Regions from separate parts of the Arthrobacter sp. 05N428_2 genome, predicted to be linked through region 2. Evidence: riboswitches for the same ligand, from Rfam matches in the RefSeq annotation. Region 2 holds a riboswitch; each other region holds the start of a gene.
What was found. A riboswitch is a leader RNA that binds a small molecule or an ion and turns the genes downstream of it on or off. The one in region 2 is predicted to bind S-adenosylmethionine.
Positions count from the first base shown of each region.

Region 1: it holds a riboswitch for S-adenosylmethionine, as region 2 does, so the genes downstream of both, AC1DGI_RS14715 (DUF1737 domain-containing protein) here and AC1DGI_RS05205 (aminotransferase class V-fold PLP-dependent enzyme) in region 2, are expected to answer to the same signal.
Region 3: it holds a riboswitch for S-adenosylmethionine, as region 2 does, so the genes downstream of both, AC1DGI_RS07245 (bifunctional o-acetylhomoserine/o-acetylserine sulfhydrylase) here and AC1DGI_RS05205 (aminotransferase class V-fold PLP-dependent enzyme) in region 2, are expected to answer to the same signal.

Region 1 covers NZ_JBFTMR010000014.1:33,538-37,805, forward strand. Annotated here, with positions in the region: gene purU (formyltetrahydrofolate deformylase) at 1-188, shown strand, start outside; gene AC1DGI_RS14705 (glycosyltransferase family 2 protein) at 185-793, opposite strand; gene AC1DGI_RS14710 (ATP-grasp domain-containing protein) at 777-1,724, opposite strand; SAM riboswitch class IV at 2,038-2,150, shown strand; gene AC1DGI_RS14715 (DUF1737 domain-containing protein) at 2,165-2,470, shown strand; gene AC1DGI_RS14720 (rhodanese-like domain-containing protein) at 2,467-2,886, shown strand; gene AC1DGI_RS14725 (O-succinylhomoserine sulfhydrylase) at 2,883-4,091, shown strand; gene AC1DGI_RS14730 (glutamate--cysteine ligase 2) at 4,104-4,268, opposite strand, start outside.
Region 2 covers NZ_JBFTMR010000004.1:82,211-86,478, reverse strand. Annotated here, with positions in the region: gene AC1DGI_RS05210 (class I SAM-dependent methyltransferase) at 64-822, opposite strand; gene AC1DGI_RS05205 (aminotransferase class V-fold PLP-dependent enzyme) at 918-2,336, opposite strand; SAM riboswitch class IV at 2,371-2,484, opposite strand; gene hisN (histidinol-phosphatase) at 2,588-3,400, opposite strand; gene rsgA (ribosome small subunit-dependent GTPase A) at 3,483-4,268, opposite strand, start outside.
Region 3 covers NZ_JBFTMR010000005.1:109,580-113,847, forward strand. Annotated here, with positions in the region: gene metX (homoserine O-acetyltransferase MetX) at 1-752, opposite strand, end outside; SAM riboswitch class IV at 764-879, opposite strand; gene AC1DGI_RS07245 (bifunctional o-acetylhomoserine/o-acetylserine sulfhydrylase) at 939-2,255, opposite strand; SAM riboswitch class IV at 2,316-2,430, opposite strand; gene AC1DGI_RS07250 (VOC family protein) at 2,646-3,284, shown strand; gene AC1DGI_RS07255 (CPBP family intramembrane glutamic endopeptidase) at 3,395-4,204, opposite strand.

The DNA.
Region 1 (4,268 bases), on a different contig from region 2:
TCAACGCGGAGCTCGACGAAGGGCCCATCATCTCCCAGCAGGTGGTGGAGGTGGACCACACCTACGGCCCCGAGGACCTGGTGGCGGCCGGGCGGGACACCGAATGCAAGGCCTTATCCAATGCGGTCCGCTGGCACTGCGAAGGCCGCGTCATCCTGCAGGGCAACCGGACCGTGGTGCTGCGCTAGTTCCCGGTAGCGGGCGCTGAGAGCACCCGGTAGCCGGCGCGGCGTACCCGCCGGGTCAGTTCCGCGTCCACGCCTGCCGGGTCTTCCCGGAACGGCCCGACGTCCTCCAGCACGGATCGGCGGAAGGCCCGGATGTTGAGCGCCGGCATCCGGGCCCGCAGCCGGTTCAGCTTCGCCGGCCGCCGGTGCCCGCAGACCGCGCCGGTGCGCCTGTCGCCGAAACCCTGGAGCATCCGTTTGACAGTGTGCCGGGCCAGGATGCCGTCCGCGTCGACGAGCATCAGGACCTCGCCGGTGGCGTGCTGAAAGCCCAGGTTCAGGGCGGCAGCCTTACCGGCGCGGGCCTGCCGGACGACCTTGATCCGCAGGTCCGCGGCGGCCATAGCCAGCATGAGTTCGGCCGTGGTGTCGGCGGACCCGTCGTCGACCAGCACCACTTCGTAGCGGTCGTAGCTGGTGAGCTGGATGGACCGCACACAGTCCTCGATGTCGCCCGCCCGGTTGAAGGCGGGGACAATGATCGACACCGTGGGCCATTCGTCCAGCAGGGTGGGCGTGCCGCGTCGGCGGCGCAGCGCGGCGCTGACCTCAAACCGCAGCGACATTGGCATGCGTCGCCGGGCTCTGCCGGAAGGACGCCGGGTTGAAGGAAGGCAGCACGAAGGAGGCCAGGACGGCGTCGAGCAATTCGGGTGCGAGCGCGCTGTGGGCGCCGAACCGGGCGCTGACTTCGAGCACCACCGGGGTCCCGTCGGCGCGGCGCCGGACAACGACGCCGACCGGGCCGGTCAGGCCCAGCACGCGGACCGCCGCCATCGCTACATTCCCCACGTCGACGGCCTCTCCTGCCTCAGCCCGGCGGGCGCCCGCCGCGTTAGCCACCGCCCCTTGGGCCGCTTCCGTGTTCTCGACCACGACGACGAACGGCGCGGCGCTGTTGTGCGCCGGGGTGCCGAAAACCATCGGACCGTACTCAGTTCCCGGGATGAATTCCTGCACTATCTGGCCAGCCGGCAGATGGTGCCAGTCCACCTCCGCGCTGCCGTCGACGACGACCGCCCCGCGCCAGCCGCCCGCGACGCGGGGCCGGACGACCACCGGGCCGCCCAGGGCGTCCATGGCGGCGTCGGCGCTGGCGAAGTCCCTCGGCACGCCGAATCGGGGGACGGGCACACCGGCCGACTGCAGCTGCCAGGCGGTGTACAGCTTGTCGCCGGCGAGCGCCACAGGACCCGGTTCGCCGATGACGACGCGGACGTCGGGACCGAACCCGGCGCGGAACGCTGCCAGCTGCGGCAGTTCCTCGCTCACGGTGGGAATGACGAGGTTGACGTCTTCGGCGGCCACCAGCCGGCGGAGTGCAGAGACCAGTTCCGGGTCCGAGGCCCCTGGGACACGAACACCGGTGATGCCCGAGCCTGCCGGCAGCTCGCGGATGTCGGTGCCCAAGACGGGAATGCCCCGTTCTTTGAGCTGGGCCGCTATGGCGTGTCCCGCGGCGCCCCCGGCCCCGGTAACCAGCGCGCGGGGCTTCACAGGTGGCCCTCTTGATGAGACGTGAGCATAAGAATCCAATTCCTTTGCTGAAGTTCCGGCCGCCCCAGTGCTGCGCCGGACAAATTGGTGGATGGAGGTGCCCCCTCAGTAAAAGGGACGTTTCTATCGGATAGCCCGAGTAGGGGCTACCCGAATCTGCCCCGAGGGCCCCGCCGCGCGGCTCGGGCGCTACTGGGGTTGATCCGGGGGCTACCCGAGGCGCTGTCTTGGAATGCCGCAAGCCCGCGGACCGTGACCTCACATGACGCCGGCCCCGGTGCCGGGCGCCGTCGTAAGTGTTAGATTTTTTGTGAGTAATGAGCCCCGGCGACAAGCCCTGACTTGCCGGGCGGCAACCCTCCTTTCGCGGCGGGGTGCCTCAGGTGAAAACTCGGCAATCGACCATTCGAGCTGCAAGCGTGAGAGTAAGGAGACCCGTCATGCCCGACGCGTCCGCGCCCGCTGTGCCCGGCACAGCCGCCGCCCCGTCCCCGGCCGTTCCCGGTCCGGGCACAGAAAAACCACTGGCCTACCGGCTGTTCACCGGCCCCGATGACCGCAGCTTTTGCGAACGCATCTCGGCCGCACTGGCCGACGGCTACGTCCTGCACGGCAGCCCCGCCGTCACGTTCAACGGCAGCACCGTCATAGTGGCCCAGGCCGTCGTGCTGCCGGCGGCAGTCGCGGCCGGCAGCGGCGGCAGCGGCGGCTTCGACGGCGGCTTCGACGGCGGGGACCAGGCATGAGCTACGCCGGCGATCTGAGTCCGCGCCAGGCCTGGGCCAAACTTGGGGCCGGCGCGACCCTGGTGGACGTCCGCACCGCGGCGGAATGGGAGCAGATCGGCATTCCGGTCACCGCGTCCGCCGCCGACGGCCGCCGGGATCCGCTGTTCATCCAGTGGAGCCTCGCCGGCGGGACCCCCAACCCGAACTTCCTGGAGCAGCTCCGCCAGCAGGCGCCAGCGGCCGACGCCGAGCTCCTCTTCCTCTGCCGCTCCGGAGTGCGCTCTGTCGCCGCCGCCAACGCCGCCGCGGCCGCCGGCTTCACCGCCTACAACGTGCTGGAGGGCTTCGAGGGCCAACCGGACGAGACCGGCGCCCGGACTGTAAACGGCTGGAAGAACCGCGGCCTCCCCACCCACGGCGGAAGCACTAAATGAGCTTCAATCCCGACGCCCAGGGCTGGAGCCCGGAAACCCAGGCCGTCCGCGGCGGCCTCGACCGCACCGGGTTCCAGGAAACAACCGAGCCGATCTTCCTGAACTCCGGCTTCGTCTACGAATCCGCCGCCGCCGCGGAACGCGCCTTCACCGGCGAGGACGAGCGCTTCGTCTACTCCCGCTACGGGAACCCCTCCGTAGCCACCTTCCAGGAACGGCTCCGGCTCCTGGAAGGGACCGAGGCGTGCTTCGCCACGGCGTCGGGCATGTCCGCGGTCTTCACCGCGCTCGGGGCGCTGCTCGCGGCGGGCGACCGCGTGGTCGCGGCCCGGTCGCTCTTCGGATCCTGCTTCGTGATCCTGAACGAGATCCTGCCGCGCTGGGGGGTGGAGACGGTCTTCGTGGACGGCCCGGACCTCGAACAGTGGCGGGCGGCGCTGTCGGTGCCGACCACCGCGGTGTTCTTCGAGTCGCCGTCGAACCCGATGCAGGAGATCGTGGACATTGCGGCCGTGAGCGAACTGGCGCACGCCGCCGGCGCCACGGTGGTGGTCGACAACGTCTTCGCCACTCCCCTGCTGCAGCGTTGCGGCGAGCTCGGCGCCGACGTGGTCGTGTACTCCGGCACCAAGCACATCGACGGCCAGGGCCGGGTGCTCGGCGGCGCGATCCTGGGCACCAAGGAGTTCATCGAGGGCCCGGTCAGGCAGCTCATGCGCCACACCGGTCCGGCCCTATCCGCCTTCAACGCCTGGGTTTTAAGCAAGGGCCTGGAAACGATGGCCCTGCGGGTAAGCCATTCCTCGGCCTCCGCGCTGCGGCTGGCCCAATGGCTCGAGGAACAGCCGGCCGTGAGCTGGGTCAGGTACCCGCTGCTGGCGTCCCATCCGCAGTACGAGCTGGCCGCCCGGCAAATGAAGGCCGGCGGCACCGTGCTGACTCTCGAGCTTGCGCAGTCGCCCGGGCGCTCGGCGAAGGCCGCCGCCTTCGCGCTGCTGGATGCGTTGCGGATCATCGATATCTCCAACAACCTCGGCGATTCCAAGTCGCTGATCACCCATCCGGCCACCACCACCCACCGCGCCATGGGGCCCGCCGGGCGTGCCGCGATCGGCCTCAGCGACGGCGTCGTGCGCCTGTCGGTGGGCCTGGAGGACGTCGATGACCTGATCCGCGACCTGGGGCAGGCGCTCAAGCAGGTCTAGCCGCGGCCAGGCCTAGCCACGGCGCACCCGTGACAGCACCGGGGCCGGTTCCGCAGCAGTGTCGGCGTCGGCGCCGCGCAGCGTGACGCGCACGGCGTGGGCGACGACGGCGGCCAGGCCGGCGTCGTCGGCGGGGTTGTCCAGCCCCGGGGCGCGGAGTGCCTGCCGCTGCAGCTG
Region 2 (4,268 bases):
CTGAAAGTTAGGCTCACCGAAATAATAGCCGCGGCTGAATGATCTCCGCAATGCGGTGCGTACTCAGGCCTTGGCGGCGCGCCAGGTCTGCGTCAGGTAGGGCAGCGGCAGAATCTCGCCGACCCCATGCCCTAGGTGCACGTGGAGGTACCAGTCGAGGTTGCCGAGCACCTTGGCGCGGGTGTCCTCGCCGGCGCGCAGGTAGTAGCTGCGGGACTTGGCCAGTTCCAGGATGTCCTGCGTGCTCACGGGCTCCTCCCAACGGGTCAGGTGGCTCTCCAGTCCGGTGAATTCGGGGCCGAGCGGGGGTTTGAAGTGCGGTTTGTGGACGTCGCCGGCGTGCATGATCCGGGACAGCCGGTGGACCCAGGGGACTGAGGTGTCGAGCTGGTTCCAGATCAGGCCCAGAACCCCGTGCGGGCGCAGGATCCGCGCCACTTCGGTGCTGGCCAGGAGCGGATCGCACCAGTGCCAGGCCTGCGCCACGGTAACTAGGTCGTACGACTGCGCGGCCAGGCCAGTGTGTTCGGCGGTGCCTTCGACGGCGGTGACGCCCGGCAGGGCCCGGCGCAGCTGCTCGAGCATGTCCAGGGACGGATCGACGGCGACCGTGCGCAGCCCCCGTTCAACCAACAGCGCCGTGAACTTTCCGGTGCCGGCCCCCAGATCGACGGCGTCGCGGGCCGCGGCCGGGACCAGCCAGTCGGCCGAGTCCTCCGGGTAGCCGGGCCGGACCCGGTCGTAATGCTCGCCGCCGTCCTGGAAGCTCCGGCCGAGCTCGCGCCGCCGGTCATGGTGCAATTTGGGGCCGCCGCGTGCCACGTGCGCTCTCCTTCGGCAGCTGAAGCTGGATACCTACCGAATTTACCGCACGCAGCAGGCGGCGGTGCCCCAGCTCCCGGTGCCGGCCTGGTGTGCTAGTCGAGGGTGCAGGGGGCGGCGCCGGCCGTGCCCGGCGTGTTGGGTGCCCACTGCGGGTAGCTGCGGGTGTCGTTGGCCGGCACCCAGCGGCCGGCGTCGACGACATAGTCCCAGCCGAGGCCGTTCCGCCGCAGCTCCTGCAGCCCGTCGAGCAGCCGCCGGGCGTCATCGAGCCGGGACCCCAGGCCAAGGCTGGCGCGCAGCGACCCCGCGGGCAGCCCGAGCCGCTTCAGCAGCGGGTGCGCGCAGAACCGGCCGTCGCGCAGGCCGATTCCGTGTTCCGCGGACAGATACGCGGCGACCAGGCCGGCGTCGTAACCGGCGACCGAGAAGTTCACGACGCCGATCGTCCCCGGGCCCGCCGACAGGGCGGTGTCCTCGAAGATGTGGTGCACGCTCACGCCGTCGATCTGTCCCAGCCCCTCGACCAGGAAGGTGCGGATGGCATCTTCATGGGCGTGCCACTGCTGCTCGTCGAGTGCCTCGATCACCTGGCCGGCACGGGCCAGCGCGGCGGCGCCGAGGACGTTCGGGGACCCGGCCTCGTGGCGGGCCGGCCCGGTGGTCCAGCTCACGCTGTCCAACCGGGCGTCCCGCACCGCACCGCCGCCGGCCAGGTGCGGCGTTCCGGCGTCGAGCCAGTCCGGCCGGCCCACCAGTACACCGGCGCCGAACGGGGCGTAGAGCTTGTGGCCGGAGAAGGCAAGGTAGTCGACGTCGTCCGCGGCGATGTTGATGCGGCGGTGCGGGGCCAGCTGGGCGGCGTCGACCGCGATCCGGGCGCCGAATTCGTGCGCGAGGGCAGCCAGCTCACGGATCGGCAGGATTTCGCCGGTGACGTTGGAGGCGCCGGTGACGGCCAGCAGGTTTACCCCGCCCCGGGCGAGTTCCGTCCGGAGCCGCGCCAGGGTGAGGGCCAGCGTGGGGGCCGCCACGACGCTGCGGTGCGGGACGCCCTGCCAGGGCAGCAGGTTGGCGTGGTGCTCGATGTCCAGGTAAAGCACCTCGCCCGTGTGCCGGCCGCCGGCGACAGGCAGGCAGCCGGCCAGCAGGTTCAGCGAGTCGGTCGTGTTCCGGGTGAAGATCACCGAATCGTCCGGACGGCCGCCGACAAAGCCGCGGACGATGTTGCGGGCATTTTCGTACACCGAGGTGCTCAGCTGGGACGCGTACCCCGCGCCCCGGTGGACGCTGGCGTAGTACGGCAGGATTTCGTTCAGGTAGGCGGAAACCACGGAGAGTGCCGGGGCCGAGGCGCCGTAGTCCAGGTTCGCGTAGCGGACCTCGCCGCCCCGGATCAGCGGGGCCAGGATTTCGGCACCGGAGACCGCAGACAGCGGCCGGCGGCCGGCGTCGAAGCGTGTCTCCGAAAGTTCCGGGCCGGCGGGGTGGGTGGGGATGGTGGCAGTCGTCATGGGACCTCGCTCGAAAAGGACCCCGCTGACAGGGGATCCGCGCTTGCCGTGTCCGCTCCGGACCGGCCAGGTCGTCACCCGGGGCACCCCGCCGCGAATGGAGGGTTGCCGGCCAGCAAACCGGGGTTTAGCGCTGGCACTCGTGACCTGTGTCGAGCCTAGGACATGGCCGCCGCACGGAAAAGGATGGCCGCAGTGTGTTGCAGTGTGTTACGCCATCCGGCCGCCGGTCCCGCCCGCGGCACGGTCCCTCAAAGCAGGTCGTCGAGTCCCGGGTTCAGGCGCTTGAGGACCTCCGAGTGCAGGATCGAGTTGGTGGCCAGCGCGTTGCCGCCAAAGGGGCCATCCTCGCCCTCAAGCGAGGTGAAGCGGCCGCCGGCCTCCGTCACGATTGGAACCAGGGCCGCCATGTCGTAGAGGTTGAGTTCGGGCTCGCAGGCGATGTCGACAGCGCCTTCGGCTACGAGGCAGTAGGACCAGAAATCGCCGTAGGCGCGGGTGCGCCAGACTTCCTCGGTCAGGCCGAGGAACTCGTCAAGGTTCCCGCGCTGCTTCCAGCCGCCCAGGCTCGAGTAGGACAGCGACGCGTCCGCGAGCCGGGACACGTTGGAGACCTTCAGCCGGGTGGCGGCCGCCAGCGAGCGGCCCATGTACGCGCCGGCGCCCTTGGCAGCCCACCAGCGCTTGCCCAGCGCCGGTGCGCTGACGACGCCGACCACGGGTTCGCCCTCATCAACGAGGGCGATCAGGGTGGCCCAGACGGGGACGCCGCGGACGAAGTTCTTGGTGCCGTCGATCGGGTCGATGATCCAGCGGCGCGAGCCGTGGCCGGAGCTGCCGAACTCCTCGCCGAGGACGGCGTCACGCGGGCGGGACCGGGACAGCTGGCCGCGGATGGCCTCCTCGGCGGACTTGTCGGCGTCTGTCACCGGGGTGAGGTCCGGCTTCGTCTCGATCCGAAGGTCGAGCGCCTTGAAGCGGCTCATGGTCTGGGAATCCACGGAATCTGCCAGTACATGGGCAAGGCGCAGGTCATCGTTGTAGCTCGAAGCGGGTTGACTCATGGTTCCAAACTACCGTCAAAACCGGCCGCGGACGGGGAGGCCACGTCGCCGCCCGCCGCGGAGAAGCTGTGGCGATGTGTTGTTAGGAGACGCTTCCGAGTTCCTTGGATTCCTGGGCTTCCATCCGCGGATCGGTGCCGAGCAGCCGGCGCAGCGACGCGAGCCGGGCCGGACCGGACGGCCCGGCGTGGCCGGACAGCACCCACGCGTCCACCCCACAGTTGACCGCCGCCGCGTCGTGCTTGCAGCCCCGCTCGCAGTCCTCGGTGCCGGGCGCCAGATCCGGGAAGGAGCGCAGAATCCGGTCCGGGTCCACGTGGGCCAGCCCGAAGGAACGGATGCCCGGGGTATCGATGATCCAGCTGCCTGCGGGTGCGTCGTTGACCTTCAGCGCCAGCGCGGAGGAGGACGTGTGGCGGCCACGGCCGGTGACCGCGTTGACGCCGCCGGTGGCCCGTTCGGCCCCGGTCAGCGCGTTCACCATGGTGGACTTGCCGACGCCGGAGTGGCCCAGCATGACAGTGACCTTGCCGTCCAGGCAGGCCCGCAGCTGCGAGACCGCGGCCTTGTCCAGCCGGGCAGACAGGCCGTCGTCGGAGCGGGCGTCGATGCCGGACGCGGCCGAATCCGCAGTCCTGGATATGATCACCGGAAAGTCGAGGTGCTCGTAGTTGGCGAGGAGTTCGGCGGGGTCTTTGACGTCCGCCTTGGTGACAAGCAGCAGCGGCTCGATCCCGGCGTCGTAGGCGGCCACCAGGGCGCGGTCGATGAAGCCGGTGCGCGGTTCCGGGTTCGCCGCGGCCACGACGACGACGAGCTGGTCGGCGTTCGCGACGACGGCACGTTCGATCGGGTCCGTGTCGTCGGC
Region 3 (4,268 bases), on a different contig from region 2:
CGGCGGGCCAGGGCCAGACCGGCATGCGGTTCCGGGCCGCCGTAGTAGTCGCCGCCGTTGAAGTTGGGGTCCTGGCGGATGGCCAGGGTCTGGGCCTGGGCGAACGCAATCTGCTCGGCCGTGCTGCTGGCACCCACCGAGATCACGGCGCAACGCCGGACCCGTTCCGGGTAACTGACCGCCCATTCGAGGGCGCGCGCTCCCCCGAGGGAACCGCCCAGTACGGCGTGCCAGCTGCCGATCCCCAGGGCGTCCGCGAGGCGGGCCTCGGCGGCGGTGCTGTCCCGGAGGGTGACCAGCGGGAAGCGCGAGCCCCAGGGCCTGCCGTCCGGTGCCGGCGTCGAGGGCCCGGTGGAGCCGTAGCAGCCACCAAGGATATTGATAGAAACCACGAAGTACCGGTCCGTGTCCACGGGCGCGCCGCGGCCAGCCAGCTGCTCCCACCAGCCCGGTTCCTCGCCGGCACCCCGGGTGACATGGGTGTCTCCGGTCAGGGCGTGCTCGATCAAGACCGCGTTGGAGGCGTCAGCATTGAGCGTTCCCCAGGTCTCGTAGGCGAGCGTGACATCCGGCAGGGTGGCGCCGGATTCAAGGGCCAGGGAGCCGATCCGGTGGTGGCGCACCGTCCCGTCCGGGACGGACGCGGCCCCTGTGCCTTTCGTCGTTTGGTGGCCCGTCACGTCATGGCCCGTCGCTTCGCGGCTGGTTGCTGTGCTGTCGGGTGCACCCGTGCGGGCGGCGGCAATCGTCATGTGCGGACCTATCTTTGCGCTTGCCCGCCGTCAGCTGACCGACAGGCCAGGTCTTCACCCGGGGCACCCCGCCGCAGGAGGAGGGTTGCCGGCCAGCAAGCCGGGGCTGTCGCTGGCACTCATGACCTGCCCCGAGTCTACGAAACACGGCCGGGCAAGCGCGAAGATTGTGACGGCTGTGTGACCTCAGGCGGTTTTGGCCGCCCGGAAGCCGGCGTCAAGGTCAGCGACGATGTCGTCGATGTGTTCCAGCCCCACTGACAGCCGGACCAGGCCGGGGTTCACCCCGGCAACCGTCTGCTGTTCGGGCGAGAGCTGGCTGTGCGTGGTCGACGCCGGGTGGATGACCAGGGACCGCACGTCACCGATGTTCGCCACGTGGGAATGGAGTTCGAGGGCATCGACGAAACGTTTGCCGGCCTCCGCTCCGCCGGCGATGTTGAAGGCCACGACGGCGCCGGTACCCTTCGGGCCGTACTTGCGCCCGCGCTCGTACCAGGGGCTGGACGGCAGTCCGGCGTATGCGACGGATTCGACGTCGTCCCTTGCCTCCAGCCATTCGGCCACCTTGACGGCGTTGGCGACATGGCGCTCCACCCTCAGGCTCAGTGTCTCGATGCCCTGGGCGATGAGGAAGGCGTTGAACGGCGAGACGGCCGAGCCGAGGTCGCGCAGCAGCTGGACGCGGGCCTTGAGGATGAAGGAGAGGTTTGCGCCCAGCGCCCCGTCGGCTCCGAGGTCGCGGGCGTAGACCAGGCCGTTGTACGTGGGGTCCGGGGTGTTGAAGCCGGGGAAGCGCTCGGGGTCCTTGCCGAAGTCGAAGTTGCCGGAGTCCACGATCACGCCGCCGATCGCGGTGCCGTGGCCGCCAAGGTACTTGGTGGCCGAATGGACCACGACGTCGGCGCCCCATTCGATCGGCCGGATCAGGTAGGGGGTGGAGAGCGTGTTGTCCACGATCAGCGGTACCCCTGCCCGGTGGGCCACGTCCGCGACGCCTTCGAGGTCCAGCACGTCCTGCCGCGGGTTGGAGACCACCTCGCCGAAGAACAGCTTGGTGTTCGGCTGCACCGCGTCCCGCCACTGGTCCAGGTTGTCCGGGTCTTCCACAAAGGTCACCGAGATGCCGAACTTCTTCAGTGTGTGCGCCAGCAGGTTGTAGGTGCCGCCATACAGGCTGGGGCTGGCGACCACGTGGTCCCCGGCTTCGGCGATGTTGAGGATGGCGAAGGTTTCGGCGGCCTGCCCCGAACTCAGGAGGAGTGCGCCGAGGCCGCCTTCAAGGCTCGCGACCCGCTGCTCCACCGCATCCTGGGTGGGGTTGCCGATCCGGGTGTAGATGGGGGCGAGTTCGGCGAGGGCGAAGCGGTTGGCCGCGCTTTCCGCACTGGGGAAGACGAACGACGTCGTCTGGTAGATCGGGAGCGCCCGGGCTCCGGTGGCTGAATCCGGCTCCTGGCCGGCGTGGATCTGGCGGGTTTCAAAGGACCAGGCGTTGGACATTGGAGAGCTCCTTGTGACTGGGCACAGGCCGTCCGTGGCCCTGGGGCCCGGCCGGCTCTGGCGCCGCGCTTGCCTTCCGGCGGACGCCGGTTGGCCAGGTCTTCACCCGGGGCACCCCACCGCGCAGGAGGGTTGCCGGCCAGCAAGCCGGGGCTCGATGCTGGCGCTCATGACCTGGCTTCAGTCTAGGAAGGCCCCCGGGCGTCTGGATAGCTTTATGACGAAGATGAAGCCGCGCCCCACGTGCAGCCCCGCCAAGCGCCCGCGGGCGCCGGAAAGTGGTGCCGCACCGGGCTGACGCCCGTCGCCCTCGGCCCGCGAAAATGACATCCCATCACGGTTAGGATGCCCTAAGCTGAGAGCCCCATCACAAAGTGCCAAGATGATGGCATGCGCATGGATCACGTCTCTTACGCCTGTGAACAAGATGGCTTGGCTGCCACCACCAAACGTATTGCGACCGCCCTCGGTGTCGAAGCCGTCAAGGGCGGGGTACACCCCCGTTTCGGGACCCGCAACATGATTATTCCGCTCGCCGGACACAAGTACCTGGAGGTCGTGGAGGTCCTTGACCACCCCGCTTCGGACAAGGCCCCGTTCGGCCAGGCCGTACGCGCCCGCTCGGCCGCCGGCGGCGGCTGGATGGGCTGGTGCGTCGAGGTTGACGACCTGGCCCCCTTCGAGGAGCGGCTGGGCCGCGCCGCCGTCAATGGCAACCGCAAGTTCCCGGACGGCCGCGAACTGGTCTGGAAGCAGATCGGCATCCTGGGCCTGATCGCGGATCCGCAGGTCCCCTACATGCTCAAATGGGAGGGCGACCCCGCGTTGCACCCTTCCCACGCGTATGAGAGCAGCGTCAAGATGTCTGAACTCACCATCGCGGGCTCGGCCGAGCGCGTCACCGAGTGGCTGGGCGTCCCCGTGGAGAAGCCGCTGGAGGACGTCGCTGTCAACTGGCTGGCCCCCCGCGGGACGCCGGGAATCATGTCCGTCACTTTCGAAACCGCCTCCGGGGCCGTCACCATCTGACGCCTTCGGTCCACCAAACTTCGGCCGCCAGCAGCGGGTGCCAATGATGCCACCCGCCGCCGGCGGCCGAAACCCTTTAACCCGGCGGGTTGGCCCGGCAGTCCATCGACTCAGCCCAGGCCGATCGCCTTGCCGAAAAGGCTGAAGCCGACGAAGGCGACGGTGTCCAACACCGCATGCGCGATCACCAGCGGCATCACCCGGCGGGTGCGCGTGTAGATCAGGGCAAAAATGACGCCCATGATGGCGTTGCCGATGAACGGCCCGAAGCCCTGGTACAGGTGGTAGCTGCCGCGCAGCATGGAGCTGGCGAAGATGGCCAGCGGCATGCCCCAGCCGAACTTGCCGAGCCGGTCCAGCAGGTATCCCACCACGATCACCTCCTCCACGATCCCGTGCCGGATCGCGGAGAGGATGAGCACCGGCACCGTCCACCAATAGGAGTCCAACGCGCTGGGGATGATCGCCGTAGTTATTCCCAGCGCCCGGCCGGCCGCGTAGAGGCCCAAAGACGGGATCCCGATCAGCGCGGCGAGGCCCAGTCCCTGGACCAGGTCCTTGCCGGGACGGGCGAAGTTGAAGCCCAGTTTCCGGAACGCCGAGGTGCCCGTCCTGGCTGTGAAAGTGCCGCCGGCCGGGTCGGCGGGGCCGGCGGGGCCGGCGGCCCGGTGTTCGGTCAGGAAGTAGATCACCAGCACCACCGGGACCAGGGCGAAGATGATGTCCAGCAGCTGGTAGGTGAGGTCGAAGTATTCGCGGCTGCTCTGCGAGCGGTTCAGCGTCGACGTGCCCTGCGCCAGCGGCGCCCTGGTCATCTTGTCCAGCAACTGCACCACCGAGTACACCGCCGACTGGCCCAGGGACAGCCCCAGGACGATCCAGACTTCTAGCCGCAGCCGACGGCGGGAGGGAACCAACATGCTTCTATCTTGCCTGCCGTTTCAGGGAGTTGACTGCAAGTGCCTATGCTGGGGGCGTGAGTGC